One region of the Litchfieldia luteola genome, then DNA from elsewhere that is predicted to be linked to it. Evidence: predicted binding sites of a transcription regulator. Region 1 holds the regulator's gene; each other region holds the start of a gene.
The links. The regulator Rex, encoded in region 1, represses fermentation and respiration genes when NADH is low (regulators of the CRP and FNR family bind a similar motif). The targets are predictions, from matches to a motif close to TTGTGAAATATTTCACAA.
Positions count from the first base shown of each region.

Region 1 (3,283 bases):
AAGTAGCCCAAATGGAAGAGTTAGTTGAAAAAGAAACTGAAAGTACTCATTAATTCCGATCACTTGATTTATGTCTAACCGATCAGCAAGTCTTCCCATAAAGTCAAAAACGAACGGGAAAAGAATAAAGTAAGAAAAGGAAATACCCACTAGAAACAGAAATACAGAAATGGGAATATAACTCAAGGTTACTTTGCGTTCTTTTTCGTAAAGTCCTGGACTAATGAAAGCCCATAATTGATATAAGATAATGGGTGAAGTGATTACAAATGCTATAATAAAAGCAAATTGCATATATATTTTAATTGGGTCCGCAGGGCGAAACGAGTTCATCGTTAATTCCTTAGCTTCGTCCGCATGTTGTAAATATACAATTATCGGTTCTGCTAAGAAAAAGCCACCAACCATAGCCAGGAAAAAGAAAACGACTATATATATCAGTCGTTTTCGAAGCTCACCTATATGGTCATATACGGACATTTCTTTTTCTGTCATAATGAATCATCCTAACCACAACTAAAGCATTTTAAATCAAAAGTTATTTTAGTTCTTCATTTTTCTTTTTGTCCTCGTCTTCATCATCAGCTAAACCTTTTGTTGCGTTCTTAAATTCACGAAGTGTATTACCCGCTGCTTTTCCAAGCTCAGGTAATTTTCTAGGTCCAAAAATTAATAGTGCTACAAACACGATTAGTAGAAGGCTTCCAATTCCAATATTCGGCATATCCTTCACCTCCTTTAAAGGGATTCTTATTTATTCACTTGGATAATGTTTTAAGAAGTATACGAGTGACTGTAATTCTACTGCTAAATCAATATGATGTACCCTAATGTGCTCCGGAACATTTATTCGAGCTGGGGTAAAGTTCAATATTCCCTTTATCCCTTTTTGTATTAAGCGGTCTGTGATCGGTTGAGCTGACCCAACAGGTACAGTTAATATAGCAACCGTTACATTTTCAGGTAAACGTTCCTCTAGTTCATCTAAATGATAGACTGATACGCCACCAACTTCTGTTCCGATTTTTGATTGATCTACATCAAAAGCCAATTCTATTTTAGTATTATTGTTTTTAGAGAAGTTATAGTGCAAAAATGCAGTTCCTAAATTACCTACTCCAATTAACGTTACTGCAGTTAATTCATCTTGATCTAACGTTTTTCTGAAAAAGGATAACAGATAATTCACATTGTATCCATATCCTTTTTTTCCCAACGCTCCAAAATAGGAAAAGTCTCGGCGAATTGTTGCTGAATCCACTTTTACTGCCTCACTCAGTTCTGCAGAGGAAACTCTTAACTTTCCTGAGGCATGTAGGTTCTTTAAAAATCTATAGTATAACGGTAATCTTTTAGCAGTTGCTTGTGGTATTTTTGATTGATCTATATTCAACTTTCATCCCCCACATTCAAACCATCTAAAAGGCTTTCATCTCTTTTAAAGTCTCCGTTTTTACCACCTGTTTTTTCTATTAAGAAAGTAGGACCGATGATCATCCCTTTATCGACTGCTTTACACATGTCATATACAGTTAAGGCTGTTGCAGATGCAGCAGTTAGAGCTTCCATCTCAACACCCGTACTTCCCTTTGTCTTAACTTCAACACGTATAAGCAGATGATATTCTTCTTCTTCATTCTTCCAATTAAATGAAATATCTACCCCTTTTAATGCAAGTGGGTGACACATTGGAATAATATCAGAGGTTTTTTTGGCAGCCATAATTCCTGCTACTTGAGCAACAGCTAGCACATCACCCTTTTTAATTGCATTTTGGGTTATCTTTTCGTATATCTCTTTATTTACTTGAACACTCGACTTTGCAATTGCAGTCCGAATGGTACTCGTTTTATCTGTAATGTCTACCATTTTGGCACGACCTTGATCATTAAAATGAGTGAAAGACGACATATAAATCTCCTCCCATAGTAGACTATACACTATTTTACCTCGTCTGTCTTATGAAGTTCTGTGATTTATTTCACTTTCTTAGTTGCATCCTAATAAAATCCATATCGTTAAAGGAAAGAGTTTGTTCAAAGTTTTGACACAATTGTGATATGGGTATTTTTAGTATTACTCTAATGCTGTATAATAAGTTGCCCTCTCAAGCTCTGATAAGATACACTTAGCTTATACTAAGAGGTGAATAAACATGATTTTATTACAAGTAAATCAGCTAAAAAAATACTTTGGTGCTGATCTTATTTTATCTAATATAAAACTAGAAGTACAATCAAGAGATAGAATTGCCCTTGTAGGAAGAAATGGTGCGGGTAAATCTACACTACTAAAAATTATTTCCGGGCAAATGTCCCATGATGGTGGAGAAATCATTAAGCCAAAAAACCTCTCAATCAACTACTTAGCACAAGATACAGGTCTCGAATCAAGTCTGTCAATTTGGAATGAGATGTTGACTGTCTTTGCACCATTGAAAAAACTAGAAGCTGACCTAAGAGAACTTGAACAGAAAATGGGTGATCCCGATATCATCCAAAATGAAGCTAGTTATCAACGATTATTGGCTGAATATGACCAATTGCAAATAAACTTTAAAGAGCAAGGTGGCTACCAATATGAATCTGATATTAGATCCATTTTACATGGATTTAATTTCTCAGATTTTGATTACAATACGTCTATTTCATCTTTAAGTGGTGGGCAAAAGACGCGCTTAGCCTTATGTAAACTATTATTAACGAAACCTGACTTATTAATATTGGACGAGCCGACGAACCACTTAGATATTGCTACGTTAACATGGCTTGAACAATATCTGCAAGGTTATCAAGGAGCAATTCTCATCGTATCCCATGATCGCTATTTCCTGGATAAGGTTGTTAATCAGGTATATGAAATCTCTAGAACGACCTCAACAAAGTTTACTGGCAACTATAGTCATTACTTAAAACAAAAGGCTGAAAACTACGAGCTTGAGCTTAAGCGATATGAAAAGCAGCAAGATGAAGTTGCAAAACTAAAAGATTTTATTCAAAAAAACCTTGCTCGTGCATCCACAACAAAAAGAGCACAGAGCCGGAGAAAACAACTTGAAAGAATGGATATGATGTCTTCACCTCTCGGAGATGAAAAATCAGCTTCCTTTCTATTTGATATTGAAAGACAGAGTGGGAACGATGTCTTAAAAGGAGCAAATCTATCCATTGCTTATCCAGGCTCAAAGCCTACGATTAAGAATATATCATTTTCAATTAGTCGCAGTGACAGTATAGCGTTAGTCGGTCCAAATGGAATTGGAAAATCAACATTATTGAAAGCA
Region 1 is NZ_JAGGKM010000014.1:5,542-8,824, reverse strand. It holds gene tatC (twin-arginine translocase subunit TatC) at 1-495, opposite strand, end outside; gene J2Z26_RS21615 (twin-arginine translocase TatA/TatE family subunit) at 539-724, opposite strand; gene J2Z26_RS21610 (redox-sensing transcriptional repressor Rex) at 755-1,393, opposite strand; gene moaC (cyclic pyranopterin monophosphate synthase MoaC) at 1,390-1,911, opposite strand; gene J2Z26_RS21600 (ABC-F family ATP-binding cassette domain-containing protein) at 2,156-3,283, shown strand, end outside.

Region 2 (3,283 bases), on a different contig from region 1:
CACATCCTGATTGGTCACCTGACCAAATTAAGGCCGCACTAATGAATACTGCAAAGAAATTGAAGGACGACAACAATAAGGAGTACATGCCAAATGAACAAGGTGCTGGTCGTATTCAGTTAAAAGAGGCAATTGAGGCTGAGTCACTTGTCTATCCTAGCTCACTAGCTTTTGGTCTTTTTCAAAAGCATGACAATAGAAAAGAAAAAAGAATCAAGATTACATTAGACAATCAAACGGGTAAAAGAAAGTCCTATCATTTCAATACCCCGAAAAATCAGAATGGTCTTCAGTGGCAGTTGCCTCATACAGTTTATGTTAACGGAAAAGAGAAGAAAGAAGTTGAGATAACGCTCGACATCACACCATCTGTAATTGGTCCTGGTTTACATTATGGTGAGTTGGAGATTCTAGAAGCTAGTAACAAAACGAAGATTCCTTATATGTTTGTCATTGATGAACCAAACTACCCAAGGGTAATGGGCTTTCAGTTTGGGGCTGGTGATACACCAGGTACCTTTAAGTATGAGTTATATCTACCTAGAGGTGCTGATGAATACGGAATTGCGTTGTATGACCCAGATACCTTACAATTCATCACCTTTTTAGATTGGAAAAGAGAAGTTTCAAGAGGCTTACTAGAAAAGGAATTTACAGAAGAAGAAATCAAGTTAAAGGGAGTTTACAAGGCAATTGTCTTTGCAAATAAGGATGGACAGGAAGATACGATTGAAGCTGATATTATAATTGATAAGAATATCATTCGGCCGTAGAAACGTAGATTTTGTGAACATTTTGTGAAAGAATATCTTGTAAAAACATAACCTGACACACCCCGTAGCGTTTACAAGGTGCAAAAGACGTTGAGTTTAACACTATCTGCACCTTGTAAATCATTAAGCATAGCATATAATGTCGAATGATGAATGTGAACTTTTTCACTGTAAACGCATTGACATTGATAGGTGCCTATTGTATGCTAATCAAGGGTATAAATGATAGGGTTTTCAAAGTTATTTTATATGAAAACTTTGCTATCATTAATCAATATTTTTCGACAATTCTCCACTCCACTATCATCTTTTAGATGAAGTAACATTTTCAAAGTCTACTAACAATCCATTCCCACGCAAAAGTGAGGAACGTGCGAATGCGTCAAAAGCAAAAACACCCTTTACAAGCGATCGCATTAATGTCTGGTATTACTTCGCAGCTAGTAGGTTCCATATTAATAGGAATCTTTTTGGGAAGATGGATTGACAGGACATTTAATACCGAACCACTATTTCTAATTATCGGCCTTCTACTAGGACTTGCGGCAGGTATTTATGCCATGCTCCGCTTGGTCAACCACTACTTATCAGGAGATTAAATGATGGAAAACTTATCTCAAATGTCTAAGAGATACTATAAGTACATATTTTTCCTGATGTCTATTTATGTTTTAGGCTGGGGCTTTACAGCTTATCAACCAATTTTCCTAGGGTTAATTCTTGGGACAACCTTAAGTTTGTATAATTTAATAGTTATGGTTCGAAAGAGTAATCGTTTTAGTAAGGCAGTGGAAGAAGGGAAAAGGGTTGGATCACTAGGAACGTTTTCAAGACTGGCGTCCGGTGCATTAGCCGTTTTAATTGTTTTAGAATTCCCTGATCATTTACACTTAGTTAGCACTGTATTGGGATTAATGACAATATACATTGTCATTATGATAGATTTCTTTTTGCAAAACTTACGTAAGTAGCTTGGAAGAGAGGTGAATACTGTTGGGTCACGGAGCTCCTACAATTGAGTTTTTAGGACTTTATTTTAACCTATCAAACATTTTAATGATTACAGTTGCAAGTATAATTGTATTCATAATTGCTGTTGCAGGAACTCGTACTTTAGCACTCCAACCTACAGGGATGCAAAACTTTGTAGAATGGATTATTGATTTTGTCAAAGGCATAATCTCAAGTACGATGGACTGGAAAACAGGAGGCCATTTTTTAACATTAGGATTGACATTGTTACTGTATATCTTTGTCTCAAATATGTTAGGGTTGCCGTTTGCAGTAATCATAGGTGAAGAACATAACTTATGGTGGAAATCACCAACTGCAGATCCTGTAATTACATTAACATTAGCAGCAATGGTCGTAGCATTAACACATTATTATGGTATCAAGATGAAAGGTGCCGCTGAATATGGGAAAGACTTTTTCAGACCCATGCCTTTCTTATTCCCACTAAAAATTGTTGAAGAGTTTGCAAACACTTTAACACTTGGTCTTCGTCTCTACGGGAATATTTTTGCGGGTGAAATTCTATTAGGGCTATTAGCTGGTTTAGCAACAAACGGCTATGCTCAAGGCGTTGCAAGTGGAATCATTGGTACGTTAGTAGCGGCATTGCCGATGCTAGTATGGCAAGGATTCAGTATCTTTATCGGTTCAATTCAAGCATTTATCTTTGTTATGTTAACAATGGTTTATATGGCACACAAAGTGAGTCACGACCATTAAAATAAATGCCTTGTCCAAAATGAAAGTTTTTGGACATCCAAACATTTTATCTATTTATTATTTATACAAATTAAAGGAGGAAATTAATAATGGGTGCATTAGCAGCAGCAATCGCAATTGGTTTAGCAGCACTAGGTGCAGGTTTTGGTAATGGAATGATCGTAAGTAAAACAGTTGAAGGGATTGCACGTCAACCAGAAGCACGTGGAGCTCTTCAAACTACAATGTTCATCGGGGTTGCATTAGTAGAGGCGATTCCTATCATCGCGGTAGTAGTTGCGTTCATGGTAATGGGACAATAATAATTTCTTGACTTATATTACTATTTCAAATAGTGGCGAAGTTGTCTCGGGTGAGAACCTTCGCCATTGCTTTATGTGATGAACTAAACAAAGCTTTAAATATATGTTGTAATGAGACGTTTGTCTCACTCTAGTGACTCTTGAAGGGAGTGAATCGAGCTGTGTTAACAAATATATTCGTTTTAGGAGCTGCTGCTGGCGGCGACTCATACTTGAATACTGGTGACATCATTTTTCAGTTGGTAATATTCTTAGTCTTGTTAGCATTGCTTCGTAAGTTTGCATGGGGTCCTATTATGGGCATCATGAAACAACGTGAAGAGCATATTGCAAATGAGATTAAAACTGCAGAGCAAAATCATGTAGAAGCAAAGAAACTTGCTGCAGAGCAACGCGAAATGATGAAACAATCACGTCAAGAAGCTTCTGAGCTAATTGAAAATGCTAGAAAATTAGGTGAAGAGCAGAAGAATG
Region 2 is NZ_JAGGKM010000007.1:217,687-220,969, forward strand. It holds gene J2Z26_RS22340 (S8 family serine peptidase) at 1-773, shown strand, start outside; gene J2Z26_RS19080 (AtpZ/AtpI family protein) at 1,151-1,372, shown strand; gene J2Z26_RS19085 (ATP synthase subunit I) at 1,376-1,744, shown strand; gene atpB (F0F1 ATP synthase subunit A) at 1,767-2,507, shown strand; gene atpE (F0F1 ATP synthase subunit C) at 2,597-2,809, shown strand; gene atpF (F0F1 ATP synthase subunit B) at 2,971-3,283, shown strand, end outside.
Region 2: a site for Rex is predicted at 927-944, ahead of J2Z26_RS19080 (AtpZ/AtpI family protein). Genes of this name have one in related genera too.

Region 3 (3,283 bases), on a different contig from region 1:
TACTGCCATAGCTGGTGTTGTCTACTACCTACAGTTCAAGGTTTCACAAAGCACAATGCCAGTGGAGCAACAGAAGCAGTTTAAATTAATTGGATTACTTTCACCAATTATGATTGTCATTTTCTCGTTTACTGCTCCAGCAGCATTGCCACTTTATTGGGCAGTGGGGGGTCTGTTTTTAATTTTACAGACGGTTGTTAGCAGGAAAATGTATGCTTCTACAATTGGTAAACAGCCAGTGATAGAAACAGCTGGTGAAAAATAAAGATTCGGGATGAAATCTACACAGGGTTTCATCCCTTTTTGTTGAATTGATATTGTAAGATGAAAAAAGGAGAGGACGAACATGAAACAAATCATTGCCATGGGCGGTGGCGGCTTTTCGATGGAGCCGGAAAATCCATTACTAGATACCTATATTCTTAATCAGTCGGGCAAAAACAATCCTAAAATCTGCTTTATTCCAACCGCTAGTGGAGACTCGGACGATTATATTTCTAGATTTTACACCTTTTTTGAAAAACAAGAATGTCAGCCTTCTCACTTATCCTTGTTCAGACCACCAACAAGAGATTTAGAAAGTTTTATTTTAGAAAAAGATATTATTTATGTTGGTGGTGGTAATACGAAGAATCTACTAGTTCTATGGAAAGAGTGGGATCTTGATGTTATTTTTAAAAAAGCATGGGAACAAGGAATTCTTCTAGCGGGTGTTAGTGCTGGGTCTATCTGCTGGTTTGAAGAAGGTGTGACAGATTCCTATGGAGACCGTCTTGAGGCGTTGAAGTGCTTAGGGCTGCTAGAAGGAAGTAACTGTCCACATTATGATGGAGAAAAGGATCGGAGACCATCGTTTCAAGCATTTGTTGACTCTCGAAAAATAACCCCTGGACTCGCAGCAGACGATGGTGTAGCTTTTCATTTTATAGACAAAGAACTCCACAAAATCATTAGCTCTAGACCAAATGCCAAAGCGTATAAGGTCTACAATGAGAACGGAGTAAAAGAAGTAGAACTTGAAACTACGTATTTAGGAAGTTTATAGACCAATAAGGAAGGCTTAGAGAATGGGAATCTCTAAGCCTTTTTAAAAAGGGGGGGGAGTTTTTAAATTAAGCAAGCTTTTCCTTAATAGTACCAGTTGTACCTGTTTTATTATTTTTATTGATTTTGAAATTAGCTACTTTTCTTAAATATGGTAGTACGTAGAAGTCTGCACCATAGCGGCCAGCGTTAGCGCCTGCAGCTAGGATAATTACACCAAGTAAAACCATTTCCGGGTTTGTGCTCACAGTACCAGCGAACATGAACATGAAGTTCATCATGACTCCGAAGAATGCAGCGGCTGTAGTTAAGCAACCTAGTAATAATCCAAGACCTACAAGGAATTCGCCCCAAGGGATTAAGAAGTTGATTAGTCCCACATTCGGAAGCGCAAACCCTTCGATAAACGCGTTATACATTGGGTAGATGGCTTCTCCAGTTCCTTTATCTAGTACTGGGTTTGCAACTGCATTTCCAAGGTATCCATTTGCATCAAATCCACCAGTAATTTTTCCCCAACCAGCTGTCATCCAGCTCCAACCAAGATATATACGAATAAGTGCTAAAACTCCAGCTACGATACGATTTTCTCTTAAAAAGTTGTTAATCATTTTGACTCACTCCTTAAAGGATTTAATTTGTTTTATCTCTATGTCTAAATAATAAACCCTTGTGAAGAGTTTCACAATATACTTGTGAATTAGTTCACAATCTATTCAAAAAGGTTTGAACAATTTGTGTATAGGGGATAAAATGTATCACTGGCTAGAGAAAGAAGGTATTTATTGTAAACAGTCGAATATATAGTATTTGTTAAACATAAGCGAAAACGCTACTTTTTCAAGAAAGATAGGAGTAGATATAAATTGATTACTTTTTTAATTATATTGGCAGAAATTTGCTTTTGGATCTTTATCTTAGCTGGACTTGTGACAAGGTATATTCTTAAAAAAGAGAAGTTAAGTATTTGGCTATTAGGTTCAACACCGCTCATAGACCTATTACTTTTAGTATTCACTGTAATTGATTTGAAAAGTGGTGGACAGGCAACATTTGTACACGCACTTGCCGCGATTTATATCGGGGTATCAATAGCTTTTGGAAAACAAATGATTACATGGGCCGATAGACAATTTAAATACTATGTTTTGAAAATTGATGAAAGACCAGGGAAGCTTTATGGAGTTGAACGTGGAAAGAAAGAAATAGAAGGTTTTTTCAGACATGTACTAGCTTATTTAATTGGTGCTGCTTTGCTAATGGGAATGCATTATTTAGCAAGAAACTCAACAGACACTGAAGCCTTACTGGGTACGTTACGTACATGGTCAGTCGTTCTAGGAATTGATTTTCTTATTTCGTTTAGTTACTATCTGTTTCCTAATTCCAAAAAAGAAAAAGTTAAAAAAGTATAACAAAAGGAAAAGAACCAATGGAAAGCCCATTGGTTCTTTTGCACTTTAAAGCATTGGGGGTCAGGCCCCGGTTGACACAATTAGTACGGGAGCAGGCCGATAATTCCTAAAATAGTTAAGGCAATGTCAAAGAGAATGAGGATTACGATCATCCACTCAACGAATAGGCCTCGAATTGAATGACTTATGGTAGAAAACCCATCCATGATATTATAGAGAATTTCGGTTTTGCTTTTTAGGATTTTATAACGATCGTTTAACTCAAAGAAGTCGACCATGCAGTCGTAAAATTCCCCAGCATTGCTACTCGTCCATGTGATATCTGGTTTGTCCAAAATCATGATATAGGCTAGGGTATTATACTCGTGTCGCACAATTTTAGCAGTTGTTCGTGCCAGTTCTTTATTACCAATTCGTAACTTTCCCTTTTCTAGTCGATCAATCATATTTTCAAGCTTGTCATGGATTTTTCCAAGCTGCTCTTCTGTTTTCTCGAGAGCCACTGATTTAGCAATGACAGTTGAAATCAACTCTGGGTAGAATTCCTCGTAAGTAGGCACCACTACATACTCATCATCGTATTGAATTCGATCGGTCTCCTTAACATGCAATGAATAATCATCTGAATACTTATCAAAATGAGTTAAATCTACTTCAGGCTCAAAGGACTGGATAAACGTTAAAAATTTCTTAATCTCAGCGGGTTCCGAGTAATTGATAAACACAATGCTTCCAAACGAAAAGACCATAATCTGTTGGGTATCCTTCACTTCTTGCGGAAGGATTGACTGCAGGATATCACCTCTTAAAATTAACGGTTCCTC
Region 3 is NZ_JAGGKM010000005.1:54,633-57,915, forward strand. It holds gene yidC (membrane protein insertase YidC) at 1-265, shown strand, start outside; gene J2Z26_RS14900 (Type 1 glutamine amidotransferase-like domain-containing protein) at 347-1,045, shown strand; gene J2Z26_RS14905 (DoxX family membrane protein) at 1,113-1,655, opposite strand; gene J2Z26_RS14910 (hypothetical protein) at 1,911-2,459, shown strand; gene J2Z26_RS14915 (RMD1 family protein) at 2,540-3,283, opposite strand, start outside.
Region 3: a site for Rex is predicted at 1,715-1,732, ahead of J2Z26_RS14905 (DoxX family membrane protein). Genes of this name have one in related genera too.